Regions from separate parts of the Diaphorobacter ruginosibacter genome, predicted to be linked through region 1. Evidence: riboswitches for the same ligand, from Rfam matches in the RefSeq annotation. Region 1 holds a riboswitch; each other region holds the start of a gene.
The links. A riboswitch is a leader RNA that binds a small molecule or an ion and turns the genes downstream of it on or off. The one in region 1 is predicted to bind cobalamin.
Positions count from the first base shown of each region.

Region 2: linked by a shared signal. The riboswitch ahead of H9K76_RS11675 (TonB-dependent receptor) and the one ahead of H9K76_RS08485 (ABC transporter substrate-binding protein) in region 1 are both predicted to bind cobalamin.
Region 3: linked by a shared signal. The riboswitch ahead of H9K76_RS15945 (TonB-dependent receptor domain-containing protein) and the one ahead of H9K76_RS08485 (ABC transporter substrate-binding protein) in region 1 are both predicted to bind cobalamin.

Region 1 is NZ_CP060714.1:1,846,601-1,852,430, reverse strand. It holds gene H9K76_RS08490 (helix-turn-helix transcriptional regulator) at 1-1,152, shown strand, start outside; cobalamin riboswitch at 1,191-1,381, shown strand; gene H9K76_RS08485 (ABC transporter substrate-binding protein) at 1,538-2,401, shown strand; gene H9K76_RS08480 (vWA domain-containing protein) at 2,391-3,023, opposite strand; gene H9K76_RS08475 (magnesium chelatase ATPase subunit I) at 3,059-4,210, opposite strand; gene cobN (cobaltochelatase subunit CobN) at 4,219-5,830, opposite strand, start outside.
Region 2 is NZ_CP060714.1:2,593,718-2,599,547, reverse strand. It holds gene H9K76_RS11685 (FecCD family ABC transporter permease) at 1-324, opposite strand, end outside; gene H9K76_RS11680 (ABC transporter substrate-binding protein) at 321-1,376, opposite strand; gene H9K76_RS11675 (TonB-dependent receptor) at 1,448-3,592, opposite strand; cobalamin riboswitch at 3,744-3,987, opposite strand; gene H9K76_RS11670 (pyridoxamine 5'-phosphate oxidase family protein) at 4,093-4,779, opposite strand; gene H9K76_RS11665 (AraC family transcriptional regulator) at 4,876-5,673, shown strand; gene H9K76_RS11660 (DUF1294 domain-containing protein) at 5,695-5,830, opposite strand, start outside.
Region 3 is NZ_CP060714.1:3,505,299-3,511,128, forward strand. It holds gene H9K76_RS15930 (FecCD family ABC transporter permease) at 1-874, opposite strand, end outside; gene H9K76_RS15935 (ABC transporter substrate-binding protein) at 880-1,692, opposite strand; gene H9K76_RS15940 (bifunctional adenosylcobinamide kinase/adenosylcobinamide-phosphate guanylyltransferase) at 1,770-2,357, opposite strand; gene H9K76_RS15945 (TonB-dependent receptor domain-containing protein) at 2,401-4,254, opposite strand; cobalamin riboswitch at 4,370-4,635, opposite strand; gene H9K76_RS15950 (DUF904 domain-containing protein) at 4,670-4,894, shown strand; gene H9K76_RS15955 (cell division protein ZapA) at 4,891-5,274, shown strand; RNA gene ssrS (6S RNA) at 5,362-5,541, shown strand; gene H9K76_RS15960 (sulfite exporter TauE/SafE family protein) at 5,591-5,830, opposite strand, start outside.

The DNA.
Region 1 (5,830 bases):
GCACCTCCCCGCCAAGCCCTTGCCCGCCTGCACCAGATGGCGGGCCTGGATTTCACCGGGCCCGAGCACATCGAGCCCGTGCTGCATGCCCTGCGCGGACTGATCGGCTTCGACTCCGGCGGCTACCTGTATCCCGACGAGCACGGTGAACTCCATGCGCACATGCAGAGCCCGGAACTCATCGCCAACCTGCCCCACTACTTCGACCCGCGCATGGAGCGCAACGAGAGCCAGTTGTTCCGCCGCAGCCCGCGCCACTTTGCGGGCATGGTGCGCCACGAGCACGGGCCGCACCTGCTCGGTGAGGTACTCACCGTATCCCGGAGCGAACTCCTGCGCAGCGACTACTGGAACGAGATGCTGCGCCCTGCCGGTGTGACCGACTGGCTCACCCTGGTGCTGCGCACGGCGCAAGGCCGCGGGGTGGGCATGGTGTTCCTGTACCGCCACGGCACCTTCTTTTCGCAGGAGGACGCCGCCACGCTCGCGCAACTGGAGGGACACCTGTCCCGCATCCTGCAGGTCAGCGAAAGCGATGCGGCGGACAGCGAGGTGCAGGGCCAGGGCATCGTGGTGGTCACGCCCCGCGGACGGCCCCTGTGGGTTTCGCCCGAGGCCGAGGCGCTGATGCGCATGGCCTTCGGCTGGCATTGGCGCCACGGCGCGGACATGCCGCCCGTGCTGCTGGAATTGCTGCGCCGGCTGCAGGCCGAGCCCGCGCGCAAGGGCTGGCCGGCCATGGCCCTGCCGGCTCTCGAGATACGCAATGTGCACGGTAGCTTCTCGCTGCGCGCCACCCGCATGGCCGACGCCACGGGCCAGCAGCCCGACCGCCAGGCCGCCGCACTGCACGTCACGCGCCGCGTGGCCCACAGCGTGCAACTGCTGTCAGCCCTGGGCGCGCTCAAGCTGCCGCTGCGCCAGCATGAGATGGCCTGGTGGCTCGCGCGCGGCCTGTCCGAAAACCAGATCGCCCAGCGCATGGGCATCAGCATCAACACGGCCGTGTACCACCGGCGACAGCTCTATAACCGCCTCGGGGTGGCCAGCAGGGACAACCTGCTGGTGAAGGTGCGGCAAGGCTATGCGCCGGGGCATGGCGAAGGGGCCGACGTGGACCGGCGCCCCTTGCTGCCCGCGGGTATCGGATAGAAGCCGTTTCATCCCGTGCCATGCTCGCGGGAGCCGGTAGAATCCGCGCCAGCATGGGATTTCCTCCACGGAGGAATGAAAAGGGAACACGTTGCAAATACGTGGCTGTCCTCGCAACTGTGAGCACCGAGCTGCCGCCGGAACCACTGCCGACACCTGTCGGCGGGAAGGGGCGGACAGCGCCAAAGACGGTGCAAGCCAGGAGACCTGCCGATGCGAGTCGTTACTGTGCCATGGAGCGAGGGCTCTTTGTGGTCGGGTTGCCGAGGCAGTAGCGTGAGCCATCACTTTTACCTGCGTCGTGCGGCCCTCGGTGCGTCTTGCTGATCTCAGAGCCCGATGCCGCGCTCGCGTGGAAATCACCAGCACGCTCCCAGTACGGACCATGAACATCCACCTCCACAGAATCGTCGCGGGCACCCTGGCTTGCGCGTCTGCCGTTTCCGCCTCCTCCGGGCAGGCTGCGCCGCTGCGCGTGGTGTCGCTGCAGCCCTCCCTCACCGAAATGGTCTGCGCGCTCGATGCCTGCGACGGACTCGTGGGCATCGACCGCTACTCCAACTGGCCGCAGACCGTGCAGACCTTGCCGCGCGTGGGCGGACTGAGCGACGCGCAGGTGGAGATGATCATGGCGCTCAAGCCTGACCTGGTCTTGCTGCGGCCCCTCAACCGGGCCGCCGACCGCCTGAAGGCGCTGGGCCTGAACGTGCTGCCCGTGGATGCGACCAGCCATGGCGAACTCCGCCTGCAGATGGAGGTCGTCGCACGGGCGCTGGGCAAACCCGGGACGGGCGAGGCGCTCTGGAAGAAGATCGACCAGCGCGTGGAAGCGATCCGCGCCAAGGTGCCGCCCCATTGGAGAGGCAAGCGCGTCTACTTCGAGGTGCATGGCGGGCATGCGGCGGCGAGCGAATCATCCTTCATCGGCGAGACGCTTTCGCGCCTCGGGCTGAAGAACGTGGTGCCCGCCAGCATGGGCCTGTTCCCCAAGCTGGGACCCGAGTTTGCGCTGCGCGCCAACCCCGACCTGCTGATTTCCACCAATGCCTATGGCACGCCGGCCATTGCCGACCGACCGGGCTGGAGCTACATGCCCGCAGTGAAACAGGGCCGTGCCTGCCGCATCTCCTCCGAGCGCTTCGACGTGATCGCGCGCCCCGGGCCTCGCATCGATGAGGCCGCGCAGGAGATCCTGAACTGCCTGCTCGAAATCGACCAGCGCGCCGCCGGCCCCGCCCTCATGCGCTGACGGGCTGGTAGTGCGCGCGCCAGTCCTGCGCAAGCTGCTGCGCGCGCCGCAGGGGCGCACGCGAGGACTCGAAGTCCAGGATCCGGATTTCATCGGCATACGCCGGACGCGCGGGCCGTTCGCGGGTTCTCGCGTCGGTCATCAGCCAGAGCCAGCCCTGCAAGGCTGCCAATCTGAGGGCCTGCATGCGCAGCAGGCCATCCGCGGCCCCGAGTGCCTGCACAAGCGGGGTACCGCCGCCGCCGCCGATGGGCGCCACCCACTCCTCGTTCCAATGCGCGGCGCGCGACGGCGGCAGGCGCAGCTCGACGCCTGCGCCACCAAAGCAGATCAACGCCACCTGTTCGCGGCGCTGGTAGGCCTCCTCCAGCAAGCCCAGCAGGACGCCCTTGGCCCGTGCGAGCGCACCGCTCGTGACCATGGAGGCCGAGCAGTCAAGCACCATGCAATGCAGGCGCACCGCACGCGGCTGCAGCGGCCTGCGCCGCAGGTGTTCGGCAGCCAGCGCCTCGCCTCCGCGCGCCATGAGCGTCCGCGGCCAGTCCAGCCCGCCCGTCTGCGCATGCCGTGCATCCGCGCCCCGTTCATCCGATCGAGCCTCCGCCGCGCCGCGTGCCCGCACCGACAGGGTGGCCAGGGCATTCCGGGGGCGAAGGCTCAGGCTTTTTTTGATGCATCGGCTCCCGTGCTGCGCAGCGGCATGAAGGCATGGTTGCTGCCCAGCCGCTCCAGCGCCACCGCCTCGGGCGGCATGTAGCCCCAGTCTCCCGAAGCATCCGTACCATGCGCACCACCCGAAGCGCCCTGCTCCCGCGAGGCCGTGGGAGATGCCGGCCCGGCCTGCTGGCGGGCTTCGCTCGGTGTCTTCTGCATCGACGATAGCGCTGGAGCAGGCATGTCGCCGAGCTGGGCCGGTGCGCCCGGCTTGCGCCTGTGTGCAAGAACCAGTTCCGCAATGCCGTCGACGTGCCCGGTCTGCAGTTCATCGGCATCCAGCCATGCGGCCCATGCACGCGCTGCGCGCAGCAGCACCAGGTCGGCACGCAGGCCGTCCACCTGTGCGCTCACGGCCCAGCGTCCCGCATGGGCGATCACCTCGTCGCCCCATGGCAGGACATCGGTGGATGCCAGGCGCCCGCGCGCCCGCGCGAGGCGTGCCGCCAGCTCCGACTGCGCCGCCGCGTGGCGCGCACGGAAAGCCTCCGGGTCGGCATCGAACGCCAGACGCGAGCGCACGATCGCAAGCCGCTCTTCGGCATCGTTCACGTTCTGGAGCCGCACGCACAGGCCCAGCCTGTCCAGCAGCTGGGGACGCAGCGCCCCCTCCTCCGGGTTCATGGTGCCGACCAGCACGAAGCGCGCAGCATGGCTGTGCGATATGCCATCGCGCTCCACCACGTTGGTACCGCTGGCCGCTGCGTCGAGGACCACATCGACCAGCGAGTCGGCCAGCAGGTTGATCTCGTCCACGTAGAGCACGCCGCCATCCGCACGCGCCAGCAGGCCTGGCGCGAATTCGAGGGCATGGCCCGCAAGCGCATGCTCGAGGCTCAGCGTTCCCGCGACATGCTCGAGCGTGGCTCCGAGCGGCAGGGTGACAAAGGGCGCACCGTCGATCAGTTCGGCCAACGCACGGGCGGCCGTGGACTTGGCGGTGCCGCGCGGCCCTTCGATGAGCACGCCGCCGATCCGCGGGTCCAGCGCGGCGATGATCAGCGCCTGGCACAGCGCGGGCTGGCCGGTGATCGCTGCAAAGGGGAACAGCACGGGCAACGCGGCCTGCGCCGATACGGTCTTGGAAGATGTCATGGCATTCGTCATCGGATCGTGCCGCCTTCGAGCTGCTGCTCCTGTGCGAGCATCAGGTCTTCGAGGCGTTGGCGATAGTCGCCGGGCTGCTCCCAGAGGCCGCGCTGCATGGCCTCGAGCAGGCGCTCGGTCATGTCGCGGCGCGCCTGCGGGTTGTAGCGGTCGAGAAACTCGCGGTTCTGTTCATCGAGCAGGTAGGCATCCGTCACCATGGCGTAGTGATGATCGCCCACCTGGTGGGTGGTGGCATCGAAGCCGAAAAGGTAGTCCACCGTGGCGGCCATCTCGAACGCACCCTTGTAGCCGTGGCGCCTCGCCCCTTCCATCCACTTGGGGTTGGTCACGCGTGATCGCACCACGCGCGCGATTTCCTCGCGCAGCGTGCGCACGCGGGCGTTCTGCGGATTGGCATGGTCCCCGTGATACAGCACGGGCTGGCTGCCGGAGAGATGCCGGACGGCCGCCGCCATGCCCCCCTGGAACTGGAAGTAGTCGCTCGAATCGAGCAGGTCGTGCTCGCGGCTGTCCTGGTTCTGCAGCGCGATGTCCATGTCGCCCAGGCGCTGCTCCAGCGCTCCCAGCGCCGGGACCCCTTCCGCGTCCTGGCCATAGGCATAGGCGCTCCACTGCACGTAGGCATTCGCAAGGTCCGCGTCACTCTGCCAGCCACCGGTCTGGAACAGCCCCTGCAGCCCCGATCCGTAGTGCCCCGGCGGCGCGCCGAACACGCGCCAGCTTGCCTGCCGCAGCGCCATGGCGTCGTCCATGCCGGCCTCCCCGAGCTGCGCTGCCTCGCGCAGGATGCGTGCCCGGATCGGATTGTCCTGTTTGTCTTCGCCATCGAGCGCGGCCACGGCCTGCACGGCCGCGTCGAACATCTGCACCACGCCGGGAAAGGCATCGCGGAAGAAGCCCGAGATGCGCAGCGTCACGTCCACGCGCGGACGGTGCAGGCCCACGCAGGGAATCACCTCGAAGTCCACCACCCGGTGGCTTCCAGGCGCCCAGCGGGGCCGCACGCCGATGAGTGCGAAGGCCTGGGCCACATCGTCGCCCCCCGTTCGCATGGTGGCCGTTCCCCAGACCGACAGGCCCAGCGTGCGCGGATAGTCGCCATGCTCCTGCAGATAGCGCTCGATCACGCGCCGGGCTGCCTGTTCGCCAAGCTCCCAGGCGGCCTGGGTCGGAATGGCCCGTGTGTCGAGCGTATAGAAGTTGCGGCCCGTCGGCAGCACATCGGGGCGCCCGCGAGAAGGTGATCCGCTCGGCCCCGGCGGCACGAACCGGCCCTCCAGTCCGCGCAGCAGCTGCCGGATTTCCTCATCGCCGCAGCGATCGAGCGCGGGCGCGAGCTGTGTCCGGACATGCTCCAGTGCAGCCCGCGTTCGCGGCCATTGACCGAACGGGTGCTCCCCCGCCTTGCCGGCCTCCTCGATCACACGCGCGGCAAGCAGTTCCAGCCGCTCGCGCGTGTCGCCCTCGTGCCGCCAGGCATCGCCGCTGACGTCCTGCAGCACCTGAGGCCTGGGGCCCTGCCATGCACGCGCGGGCTCCATGCGCAAGGGGTCGAAAGCACTGGCACCAGTGGCGTCTCCATCGGCCGGCGCATCCGCCAGCAGG
Region 2 (5,830 bases), 750 kb from region 1:
GGGGTTGCGCACCATGGCCTGCATGGCGACACCCACCAGTGCCAAACCCGCACCGACAAGTGCCGCGAGCAGTACGCGCGGCATGCGTACACGCCAGACGATCTGGAACTGGGCCGATGTCCAGTCGCCGGGCTGCATCTCCATGCCCAGCCGCACCCCGATCTCGTGGGCCGTGATCAGCCAGGCCTGTTGCGGTGAGATGCGCACGGGGCCGAGCGTGATGGCCAGCGTGAGCGAGACCAGCAGCAGGCTCAGCAGCACTGCCAGGTACATTGCCAGCCGCTGGCGTTGCCGGGCAAAACCCAGTGCCGATTCCGGGCTCATGGCTGCGTGACCTGTTGCGGGTGCAAGGCATGCGCCAGCCGGCGCACGGCATCCACATTGCGCGGGCCGGGCGTTGCCTCGGAGAAATCCATCAGCACAAAGTTCTGCTCCCTTATGGCCTTGACCTGTGATAGCTCGGGTTTGCCGAGCAGGAACTGGCGCTTGCCGTCCGGCGTGGGGCGGTCGTTATCGACGATGACAATCCAGTCGGGATTGCGCGCAATCACGTCCTCCCAGTTGCCGCTCATCCAGCTGCTGTTCAGGTCATCGAAGATGTTGCTGCCGCCGGCCGCTTCGATCATTGCCTGCGGCATGGCGTAGCGTCCCGTGGTGACAGGGATGTCGGTGCCGCTGTCGAACACAAACACCCTGGGCTTTTCCTTCAGGCCTCCGAGCGCATCGGTGATCCGCTGAAGCTCGGCGCGCTGTGCGTTGACGAGGGCTGTTGCGCGTTCCTCGATATCGAAGATGCGGCCCAGGTTGAGCAGGTCGTTGAAGGTGTCTTCCAGCGAAACGCGTTCGCGCGCCACCTGGCGAATGCAGGATTCGCTGAGCACGTAGCTGTCGATGCCCAGTTCTCGCAGGCTGCCCGGGGTGATCTGCCCCTGGCGAAAGCCGTAGGCCCAGCCACTGAAGACGAAATCCGGCTGCGCATTGATCAACGTTTCCAGATTCATGCCCTGGTTGGACAGGTCGGGCACCGATGCCAGCAAGGGCTGCATCGCCTGTGGCAGGCGCTTGACATCGCGCAGGCCACCATAGCCGACAAGACGCTCCTGCAGGCCCAGTGCCAGAAACATCTCGGTGATGTTGATGCCGTGGGTGACGGCACGCTGCGGCACCCGGGCATAGGTGACAGGGTGGCCGCAGACCTCGATGGTGACGGGCGCACGCACCGACCTGCCGGGTGCGGCGGGGGCGGCAGGGGCGCCAGTGGAGGAGGAATGCTCGGAGCAGGCGGCAAGCCCCAGAACCGCCATGAGTGCGACCGCATGGCGTTTCAGGAAGGGCAGGGGCAGGAGGCCGACGGGCATGTATCGACTGGGGTTCATGGTGCTCTGGTGATGAGTTCAGGCCAATGCATGCGTCGGACGCCGTTGTTCCGTGGATTCGGGGTGCGGGATCAGAACGCCAGCTCCGCCGTCAGATCCACGCGGCGGCCTTCGCCTGGATAGGCTTGCGATGCCTTGGCGTTGGAGACAGCCGAGTAGGTGTAGACCTTGTCGGTCAGGTTGCGTACCGTCAGGCGGTAGGTGCTGCGAGGCCCGGGGCGCCAGCTCAGGGCAGCATCCCATACGGTATAGCCTGGGCTGGTTGCGGTGTTGGCGTTGTCGGCAAAGCGCTGGCCCACGGCGCGCGCGCCCAGCGAGGCCTGCCAGCGGCCCAGGTCGCTGTGGGTGGTGTAGTGCGCCCACAGGTTGGCGGTGTTCCGTGCCACATTCGGCGGGCGCTTGCCGGAGCGATCGGCTCCGCCTGCCTCTATCAGTTCGTCATATTTGGCGTCGACCAGGGCATAGTTGCCTTCCAGGCGCCAGTGGGGTGACAGGCGCGTCACCGCGCTCAGCTCCAGGCCCTGGGAGTGCTGCTTGCCGCCTTGCACCGATACCTGGCTGTTGTTCGGGTCGCGGGTGATGATGTCCTTTTTCTCGATACGGTACAGGGCAGCCGTCCATTCGCCGCGGCCCTCGCCGAACTGCTGCTTGATGCCGACCTCGGCCTGGCGTGCCGTGGTGAGCTTGAAGTCGCGGTTGGCCAGATTCAGCGTCAGGACGTTGGTGACCGGGTCGTGGCCTTGCGAGACCTGTCCGTACAGGCTGGTCTGTGCGCTGAGCTTGTGGGTCAGGCCGAGGCGCCAGGCGGTGCCGCCAAGGGTCTTGTCGAATGAACCGCTGCCGATCAGGTCGTTGCGGCTGAAGTCCGTCAGGTCGCGGCGCAACCCCGCCAGCAGCAGCCAGCGGTCGCTGAGCGTCCAGGCGTCTTCGGCATAGAAGTCGTGCGTGGTGGCTTCGGTCGTAAAGCGGGGCACCATGGCGCTTGGGCTGTCCCAGGGCACGATGCCTGTGTCGCCAATGGGGCGCGTGACCGTGCGGCTGTCCGAGTTTCCTGCGTAGCGGAACCGCGCGCGGTTGGCCTCCCAGCCCACCGCCAGCTGATGGGCTCCGGCCTTGATCCTGGATTCCAGGCGGTTGCCGGTCTGCTCCAGATCGTGGGAGAGCTCCAGGTAGTCCCCACGGCTGATGGTCTGTGCCGCAGGGTCGTAGCGGTAGGCCTCGATGTTGCGCCAATAGCGGTCCGCCTTGAAATGATAGAGCTCGTTGCTCAGGCTCAACCAGTCGTTGACCTCGTACAGCATGCGGCCGCGCACGCGCCGGTCCTTGATGCGGATATCGCTGTCGTCGGTGTTGAAGTTGCGCCCCAGCAGTTCGGGAACGATGCGTCCGTTGACTGTGGGCGTGCCAAAGTAGCGCGCGGGCTTCTCGTCGCTCACGTCGGCCAGCAACTCCAGGCGCAGTGCCGACGTGGGCTGCCAGCGCAGCGTGCTCATCAGCTTGCCGCCACTGGCCCGGGCCATGTCATGCTCGCCATCGGTGCGGTGGCCATAGGCATCCAAGCGGTAGGTCAGGGTGTCGCTCAATGCGCCACCCATGCCCAGTCCCAGCTTGGCCGTGCCGTGGGAGCCCGTGCCGAGCAGCACCTCGCGCACTGTCTCGCGCGTGGGCTGCTTGCGCACGACATTGGCGGTGGCGCCCGTGGTACCGGTTCCATAGACGATGGAGGCCGGTCCGCGCAGCACTTCCACGCGTTCATAGCCCCAGCTGTTGGCCGGATACGGCGTGGTGGTGGAGGCCACGCCCAGGCGTATTCCATCCTCGGCAATCCCCACGGAGTTGGTGCCCGTGAAGCCTCGTGTGCTGAAAGACAGGCTGTTGTAGCTGGTGGCGGACAGCGGCGTCATGCCGACCGTGCGGCCAATGATGTCGGCCATGCGGCTGTCCCCGCGTTCCTGCCAGGTCTGTTCATCCACGGAATCCAGGCTTGCCGGCAGATCGAGCGTGGCAAGGCCGGTGCGGCTGCCTGAAACGGTGGCCTTCGACAGGCCCGGGCGGTCTTCGGCGGAGTCCGTCACATGGACGGTCGGCAATTGTGCCGGGGCTTCGGCACGCGACGGGCTCGCCTGCGTGGGTTCGGGGGTGGGCTCTGCGGCCATGGCCAGAGCGGCGGGTGCCAGGCCGATCAGTACGGCGGGCAAGGTGAAATGGTTCATCATCGTCAGTGGTGCTGGCCGCCTGCCTGCTGGTGACGAGATCATGCCGGGACATCGGGCCGACCGTTGGCCGGGACTGTCACTGGCTTGTTGCCGTCACGCTGCTCCCCGCAGACGGTCGTTGCAGATGCTGGCGGGAGAGGATGGAACTCTGCCGCACAGCGCTCAACAGGCCGGTATCCGGGCTGACAGATGGCTTGGAGAAGCCTGCCGCTCGCCTTCCCAGTGCTGCCGCACACCTCGTGAGAGGCCACGTAGAGCACCAGTGGCTGGCTCCTGCACTGCAAGAGCCTTGAGTCGGTTTGATCTGCTTACCGTTGCGGGGGCAGCCAGGGCTTTGCACCCTGTTCCCGTTTAACCCGGACTTCAATCCGGGCACCTGTTGCATGAAATTGAAGGCGGCCTGTCAACGAGCGTGCCGACAATCCACCGTCAATTCGCTACAAAGTATATCGTAGCGATCGCTTGGGCCCGGCCAGCACGGCAGGAGCCGGCCTCCGGTTCTAGTAAAGCTCCTGCCGCACAACGTGCGCGTAGTGCTCATCCGCCTGCGTGACCTGCTCGGGAGCCAGCGAGTCGCCCCGCAGGCGGGCGATGCCTGCCATGACCTGTCCCACTGTCGGAAGCTGGTGGCGGTCCGGATGGCCTTCGCTGTTCCACAGCCCCGCGCGGTGAATGGCGCGGCCGCAGTGGTACAGCACTTCATCGATGCGGACCACGGTGGCGGTCTTGGGCACCTTGGTGCCTTCGTGCAGTTCGTTCAGCAGATCCCTGTCGGTGGAGATCCGGCCGCGACCATTGATGCGCATGAACACGTCGAGACCCGGGAAAAGAAACAGCATCGCCAGGCGGTCGTCCTGCTGCAGGTTGCGCAGCGATGCGATGCGGTTGTTGCCGGGCCAGTCCGCGAAGGCGATGGTCTGCTCGTCCAGGACATGCACAAAGCCGGCAGGGCCGCCACGAGGGGAGGCATCCAGGCCGCTGGCATCCCCGGTAGCAAGACAGAAGAAGGTCGCCTGGGCGAGATAGGCCTTGTGGAAGTCTGCGAGGCGTGGGAGCACACCCTGCTGAATCCGCAGTGTCGGTGGCGCGTACAGGGCGTCCAGGTCGACGAGGTTCGGGTCGGGTATCGGGCGCGTCGCCGGGTGCGAGGAGTTGTTCGAGTTGTTGGAGTCGTTGGAAGAGGGCATGGAAAAATCTTGTCGGAGGTCAGTACGCCCCGAGCGTAAGCCTCGCGGATCTGGCGGATGTAGAATTTTTCAGCCAATGAATATCTCAAATCCGCCATGCCCGACCTGATGCACGTACTGGGGGCCTACATGGATTCCGCCGACGGCCCCAGCGTCATGGCGGCCACTCGCGTGCTGGAACAGGAGCTGTCTTCCGAGACGCACCGGCATGCGCGCGGCCAGCTGTTCGGCTCGATCAAGGGCTTGATCTCCGTTCATCTGGATGAAGGTGTCTGGATCGTTCCGGCCATCCATGCCGTCTGGATTCCGCCGCACCACGCGCATTCGGGGCGATCGTATGGCCCGTACCATGGCTGGAGCGCCTATATCGCCGAGGCCGCCTGTGCCAGCCTGCCCAAGCAGCCGTGCACCATCCGCGTGTCGGGGCTGCTGCGCGAAGCCGTGCTGCGGCTGGCGAGCCTGACGCCGGAGGCCGCCGTGTCACCCAGCGAGGCGCAACTGCACATCTGTGCCGTGGTCCTCGATGAAATACGTGGCCTGCCTGTGGAGGAGTTCGGCTTGCCGTTTCCCCGGGACGCCCGTCTCCAGCGCATTGCCCGGGCGCTGATGGCCAACCCGGCCGACCCACGCGACATGGAGGACTGGGCTGATTTTGGCGCGATCAGTTCGCGTACCCTGAGCCGCAGGTTCGTCACCGAGACTGGCTTCAATTTCACCAGCTGGCGCCAGCGCGTGCGCCTGCTGCGCTCGCTGGAGATGCTGGCCGAGGGCATGAGCGTCACCGCCATTGCGCTGGATCTGGGCTATGCCAGCGTCAGCGCCTACATCGGCCTGTTTCGCCGTACTTTCGGACAGACGCCCGCCAGCTATCGGTTGCGTGCGCGCGCGCTGTAGTCCTCCGCGGACGGCTGTGTCCTAGCGCAGCGACCGCAGCAGCGCCCCCATCCCGCCGCCGGATTCGGGCAGCAGAATCAGCATGCCGAGGAGCACCAGATTGCCGATCACCGTGACCCAGTAGACCACGCGAAATTCTCGCTTGGATGACTTGTGC
Region 3 (5,830 bases), 1.7 Mb from region 1:
AACCCGACAGCAGCACATGCCACGGATGCGTGACGCGCACCATCGAGCGCACAAGATGCGGTGCCGCCAGTCCGACGAATGCGATCAGGCCCGTGTGCGCCACGGCCGTTCCGGTCGCCAGCGCCATGGCGGCAATCAGTCCGGCGCGCATCGGCGCAAGCGGCAGCCCCAGGCTGGCAGCGGTCGCCTCGCCAAGCGTCAGCCCATCGAGTGCGCGCGCCAGCGCCAGCGCGGTGGCTGCGCAGATCAGCCAGCTGGCAGCCATCAACCCCACGGCCGACCAGCCCACGAAGGCCGTCGTGCCCAGCGTGAAGGCCTGCATGGCCTGCAGAATTTCGGGCGACCCGAGTTCGACGAGATCGCGCGCGGCGCCCAGCACCACCCCGACGATCACGCCCGCCAGCAGCAGGCGCAGCGTGTGCTGCGCTCCCCGGGCCAGCATCAGCGTGAGCAGCACGGCACCTGCCGCCCCTGCAAACGCCACACCCGTGATGCCCATGCGGGCCAGCAGGCTTGCGGAAGCTGGGGAAACGCCCATCCAGACCATCGCCAGGGCACCGCCCAGGGTGGCACCGGAGGCGCTTCCCAGCAGGTAGGGATCGGCCAGGGGATTGCGGAAAAGCCCCTGCGCCACGGCGCCGGCCAGCCCCAGCAACGCGCCCGCGAGCCATGCACCCACCGTGCGAGGTAGCCGGATTTCCATGACGATCTGGCGCGCCACGGGATCGTCCTGCAGGTGCCTCAGGCTTTCGAACCCGGTGCTGCCCACGGCCGCCCCCACGGCCAGCAGCAGCAGGCTGGCCGACAGCAGACCGATCAGCAGCACGGCCGCCTTGCGCCGGTTGCCCGCCGGTGAAACCATGTGGCCCGCCATGATGCTCATCCGGCCTTCTCGGCAAGGCAGCGTGCCATGATGCGCGCCGCTTCGGCCATGCGCGGACCGGGGCGCACCAGGACGTCCGATTCCGCGGCATCGAACGTGCATACGCGCTTTTCACGCACCGCGCGCAAGGTGTTCCATCCCGGATAGTTGACGGCGTCCTGCATGCTGCGGTTGCCGATCATGATGACGTCGGGGTTCGCCCGCACGATGAATTCGGGGTTGAGCCGGGGAAACGGCCCCAGCGAGGCCGGCACCACGTTGCGCATGCCGAGCCGCTGGAGGATTTCCCCCATGAAGGACTTCTCGCCGGCCGCGTACGGCCCCCGGCTCACCTCGAAGTACACGCGCTTGCCCCGCGCATTGGCCGGCAGTGACTGGCGTGCCGCCTCCAGGCCGGCCTCGATCTCGCGCCACGTGCGTGCGGCGCCCTGCTCCGCCGGCACGTCGAGGATCACGCCGACCGTGTTCAGCACGCGCTGCGCGTCCTTGAGCTGGCGCGGCTCCAATGCCACGACCTTGTAGCCCAGCGCCTCGAGGCGGTCACGCCCCCGGCCGCTGGTGGACATCAGGATCAGGTCCGGCTTGAGCGCCACGACCGCCTCGATGTTGGGATCGATGCCGCCACCCACCTTGGGCAGGTGGCTGACGGATTCGGGCCAGTTCGAGTAGCGGTCCACCCCGACCAGGCGCTCGCAGTGCTGAAGGGCACATACGCTCTCGGTGAGAGACGGCAGCAGGCTCACGATGCGCCGCGGCGCCTCCTTGAACTCCACGGTGGCCCCCCTGTCATCCACCACCTGATAGGCCATGGCCGACGTCGCGACGGCACACCATGCGAATGACACCAGCAACGTACGGCAGCCGGCAGCGATCGAGCGCGAACCACTCATCTTTCTTCTTCCTTCAAACACATCGGCAGGCCGGCCACCATCAAGGTCACGCGCGAGCATGCCGCCGCGACCTGCTGATTGAGTCCACCGAGCGCATCGACAAACGCGCGCACTTCACGCCCCATGGGAATGACACCCAAACCAATCTCGTTTCCCACCAGGATGATGGGTCCGGACGCCTCTTTCAATGAACGCAAAAATGTAGCCGATTGTCCGGGCCATTCCCGCGCGCGCTCCTCTGCGGCTTTGGCCGGCATCAGCCAGTTGGTAAGCCACAGCGTGAGGCAGTCGACAATGAGCAGCGTCCGGTCATCGGAGTGCGCACGGATCAGCGCGTCGATGGCCAGCGGCTCCTCCAGCGTTGCAAGTCCCGGAACACGCAGCGCGCGATCATGCCGGTGGCGTGCTATGCGGGCGCGCATTTCATCGTCCCAGGGAGTGCCCGTGGCGATGAGGCTGGCACGACGCGACGGATCACCCGCAAGCCATTGCCGCGCGAGCAGCTCGGCACGGCGCGACTTGCCGCTCTTCTGGCCGCCCAGGATCAACTCGCTTGCGGCAATGAAATCACGTGGAGCGGTCATGCGGTCTTCGCTTTAGAGAGGGGAACCTGCAACATGCAACGGCTTACTGCGGTGCCCACTTCAGGCCGACATAGAACGCCCGGCCCGGCGTGGCATAGCCGCGCGCAAGCTCATAGTTCTTGTCGGTGAGGTTGTCGAGGCGCGCCAGCAGCGTGAAATCGCGGCCGATGCTCGTGTTGGCGTACAGGTTGAATGTGGTGTAGCCGCCCAGCATGTTGGATCCCGACGCGGTGTCATACCGGCGCGAGGCCGCATTCATCTCGGCACCGACATTCCAGCCGGCGACGGCAGTGTCCGCGCTCAGCTTGGCATAGCGCTTGGAGCGGCGCGCCAGCTGGCGGCCCGTGTCCAGGTCATGCGGATTCTGGAAATCGATGGAGCCGTTGAGCGACACCGGTCCGAGCTTGTGCGCCGCGCTCAGCGTGACGCCTTCGTACTCCGCGCGCCCCACGCTCTGGTAGCAGCCGAATGCCGACGGACAGGTGCCCGGAGCACCATAGACGATCAGGTTGCGCACGCGGTTGCGGTAGGCCACGATGCCCGCGCTGCTCGAGCCACGCGTCCAGCGCGTGCCGATCTCGACATTGCGACCGGTTTCCGGGTTGAGCGATGCGTCACCGTACTCGCTGAAGCGCTGGTACAGCGTGGGCGCGCGGAAGGAGGTGCCGCCCGCGGCCGTCACGCGCCATTCGTTGTTGATCGCATAGCCGTAGGACAGGCTGCCGGTGCTCTTGCCCCCGAACTCGCTGTCGTTGTCGCGGCGCAGATTGGCCTGCAGCGTGTGTGCCCCGGAATTCATGCCATAGCCCAGCGCAAGGGCGTTCTGCGAACGTTCGCGCTTGAGATCGCCGACAAACTCCGTGGCAGGGTTGTGCAGCTCGTCCTCGCGACGCTCCAGCGATGCCGTGAAGCGGTGTACGCCCAGCCGGTACTCGTTCTGGAACAGATAGCTGCGCACCGTCGTCTCGGTCATGTAGAAGTTGGGCGTGGTGCTGTACTTCGAATTCGACTGGTTGACCTGCAGTCGCGTGCTGTAGCTGTCGTTCCACTTGGCATCCCACAGCAGATCGGCGGTACGCAGTTGATGGTGGTTGCGGTCGTCGGCCTTGAGTCCGGCGTCATACTGCGAATTCAGATTGCTGGCCAGCACCGAGGCCTGCAGGCGCTGGCCGGGCGCGAACGTCCAGCCCACGCGGGCATTGCCGGAATTGCGCTTGTAGCCGTCGTCGTCCGGGTTGAACGTTGCCGCGGGCCGGATATTGAAGCCGTCGCTGCCCTCATGCGCTACGCCGACCGAGTAGTCGATGGCACCAGAGCTGCCGCTCACGCCGGCCTCGGCCGTGCGCGTGCCGCGCGAGCCCACGCCCACGCCGACGTAGGGGGCTGGCTTGCCCTCGCCCTTCTTGGTGAACAGCTGGATCACGCCCGACACGGCGTCCGAGCCATAGACCGCCGCGGCAGGGCCGCGCAGCACCTCGATGCGGTCAATCTGCGAAAGCGGAAGCTGCTCCCACACCACGCCTCCGGTCGACTGCGAGTCGATGCGCACGCCGTCAAGGTATACGGCGGTGAACCGGTTCTCGCCGCCGCGCACATAGACGCTGCTGGTGTTGCCCGGCCCGCCATTGCGCGTGAACTGGATGCCCGGAACGCGCGCCAGAACGTCCACGACGCCCACGGCACCGCTGTTGCGGATGGTCTCGGAGTCGATGATCGACACGTCGGCGACCAGGTCGGACAGGGGTTGCTCCACGCGCGTGGCGGTCACCACGGTTTCGCGCAAGGTGGACTCGGTGGCAGCCTGAGCGAGCAGCGTCTGGGAAAACGAGGGGAACGCAGCGGCCAGCGCCAAGGGCAGCACCGCAGCACGGGCCAGCACAACAGATTGAGTTGTCATCGTGGACAAAAAGAAAGAAGTCGCCGCGTCCGACCTCCCCGTCGGCACATGGGCATCACAGCCCGGACGCGCGAAGACGCCTGCCGGACTTTTCCGGCAGGATGCTCTCGTCGCATCCAGAACCACCGTGTTGGCCGGTATCCGGGCTGGCGGCGCACTCCTTGACCGCCTTCCCGCATGCTTGTTCAAGGCACACAGTGGCTGTGATGGCAAAGAGGGAATCCCCGGGGCGCCCGGCGGGGCGCCTGAAGGAATTCGTCCGCTGACCGTTGCGGGGGCAGCGCAGGCTGAGGGTTTTTCCATGGCGGAGACCCCTCCCTGCTTCCCGTTGAACTGCAGCGTGTGAACCACGCTGCGAGCACCAACGACGTAATTTTACGATTGTTTGTGCAGCGATCCGTACAATAGGTGTTGTATGGCTCCACCATCCTCCCAAGACCAGATCGCCGAGCGCGTCGAGCGCCTGTTGGTTCGCTATGCTGAACTGCAGCGCACCAACGCACTGCTGTCCCAGCAGGTTCTGACTCTGACGCAAGAGCGCGACTCCCTCAAATCCCGCCTGCAGACAGTTCGCCACCGCATGGACTCGCTGCTGGAGCGGCTTCCCGACATTCCGGATACGAAAGACGACGCCTCATGAAGCAGATCGAGGTCCAGATCATGCAGCAGAGCTATCTGCTGAGCTGTCCCGAAGGCCACGAACCGCGCATGCTGGAAGCCGTCGAACGGGTGGATGCGGCGATGACGCGCATCCGCGATGCCGGCAAGGTGCGCGCACGCGAACGCATCGCTGTGCTGGCCGCGCTGAACATGGCCTTCGAGATATCCGATCACGAGGCTGCGGCTTCGGCTTCCAGGGCCAGGGAGCAAGAACAGGCCGAGGCCGCGAGCAACGGCATGGTCGCACATCCGGCCCAGGCCCAGCAGCCCCAGGCCTCTTCGCCGGAAAGCGACGAACGCATGGCCCATCTGCTGGAGCGACTGGATTCCGCCCTCGGCGAGGACGGCCGCCTGTTCTGACGATTCACAGTCTCGCGAAGATACGCCACCCGGCGGCATGAAATGCCCTCGTCGGCCACGAGGGCGCCCGTGGCGCAATTACAATAGGCTCGTCTGCGGTGTTGCCGGGTTTTATATTTCCTTGAACCAATGCTCACTGAGCACGGGCTTGATACATCACCTGATGAGCGTGATCGTCTCGCGTCAGATGAACCCAACGTCAGGTTGCTCTTGCCCACCTGAACCCCCGGTTCAGGATGACGATCCGGTGGCACTTGCAGACACCTTGAATTCCCCCTGATCGCCCCGACGCCCACGGCGGGCATACGCTTGGCGATCATGTCACGCACCACGGCGCCTGCTGCTGGTGCACCACCCCCCACCACAACGCCGTGGCACCCAATGCCACCAGCACGATGCCGCTGAGGCGCACGCCCCATGCGGCCATGCGGGGCGTTGTGAGGCGTTCGCGAAAATGCAGCCAGCCCCAGTGCCCCGTCCACAGCCATAGTCCGCTTGCCAGCGCAAACATGGACATGGCCAGGGCGCCCGCCAGCGGGCCGCCGCTCAAGGCCGC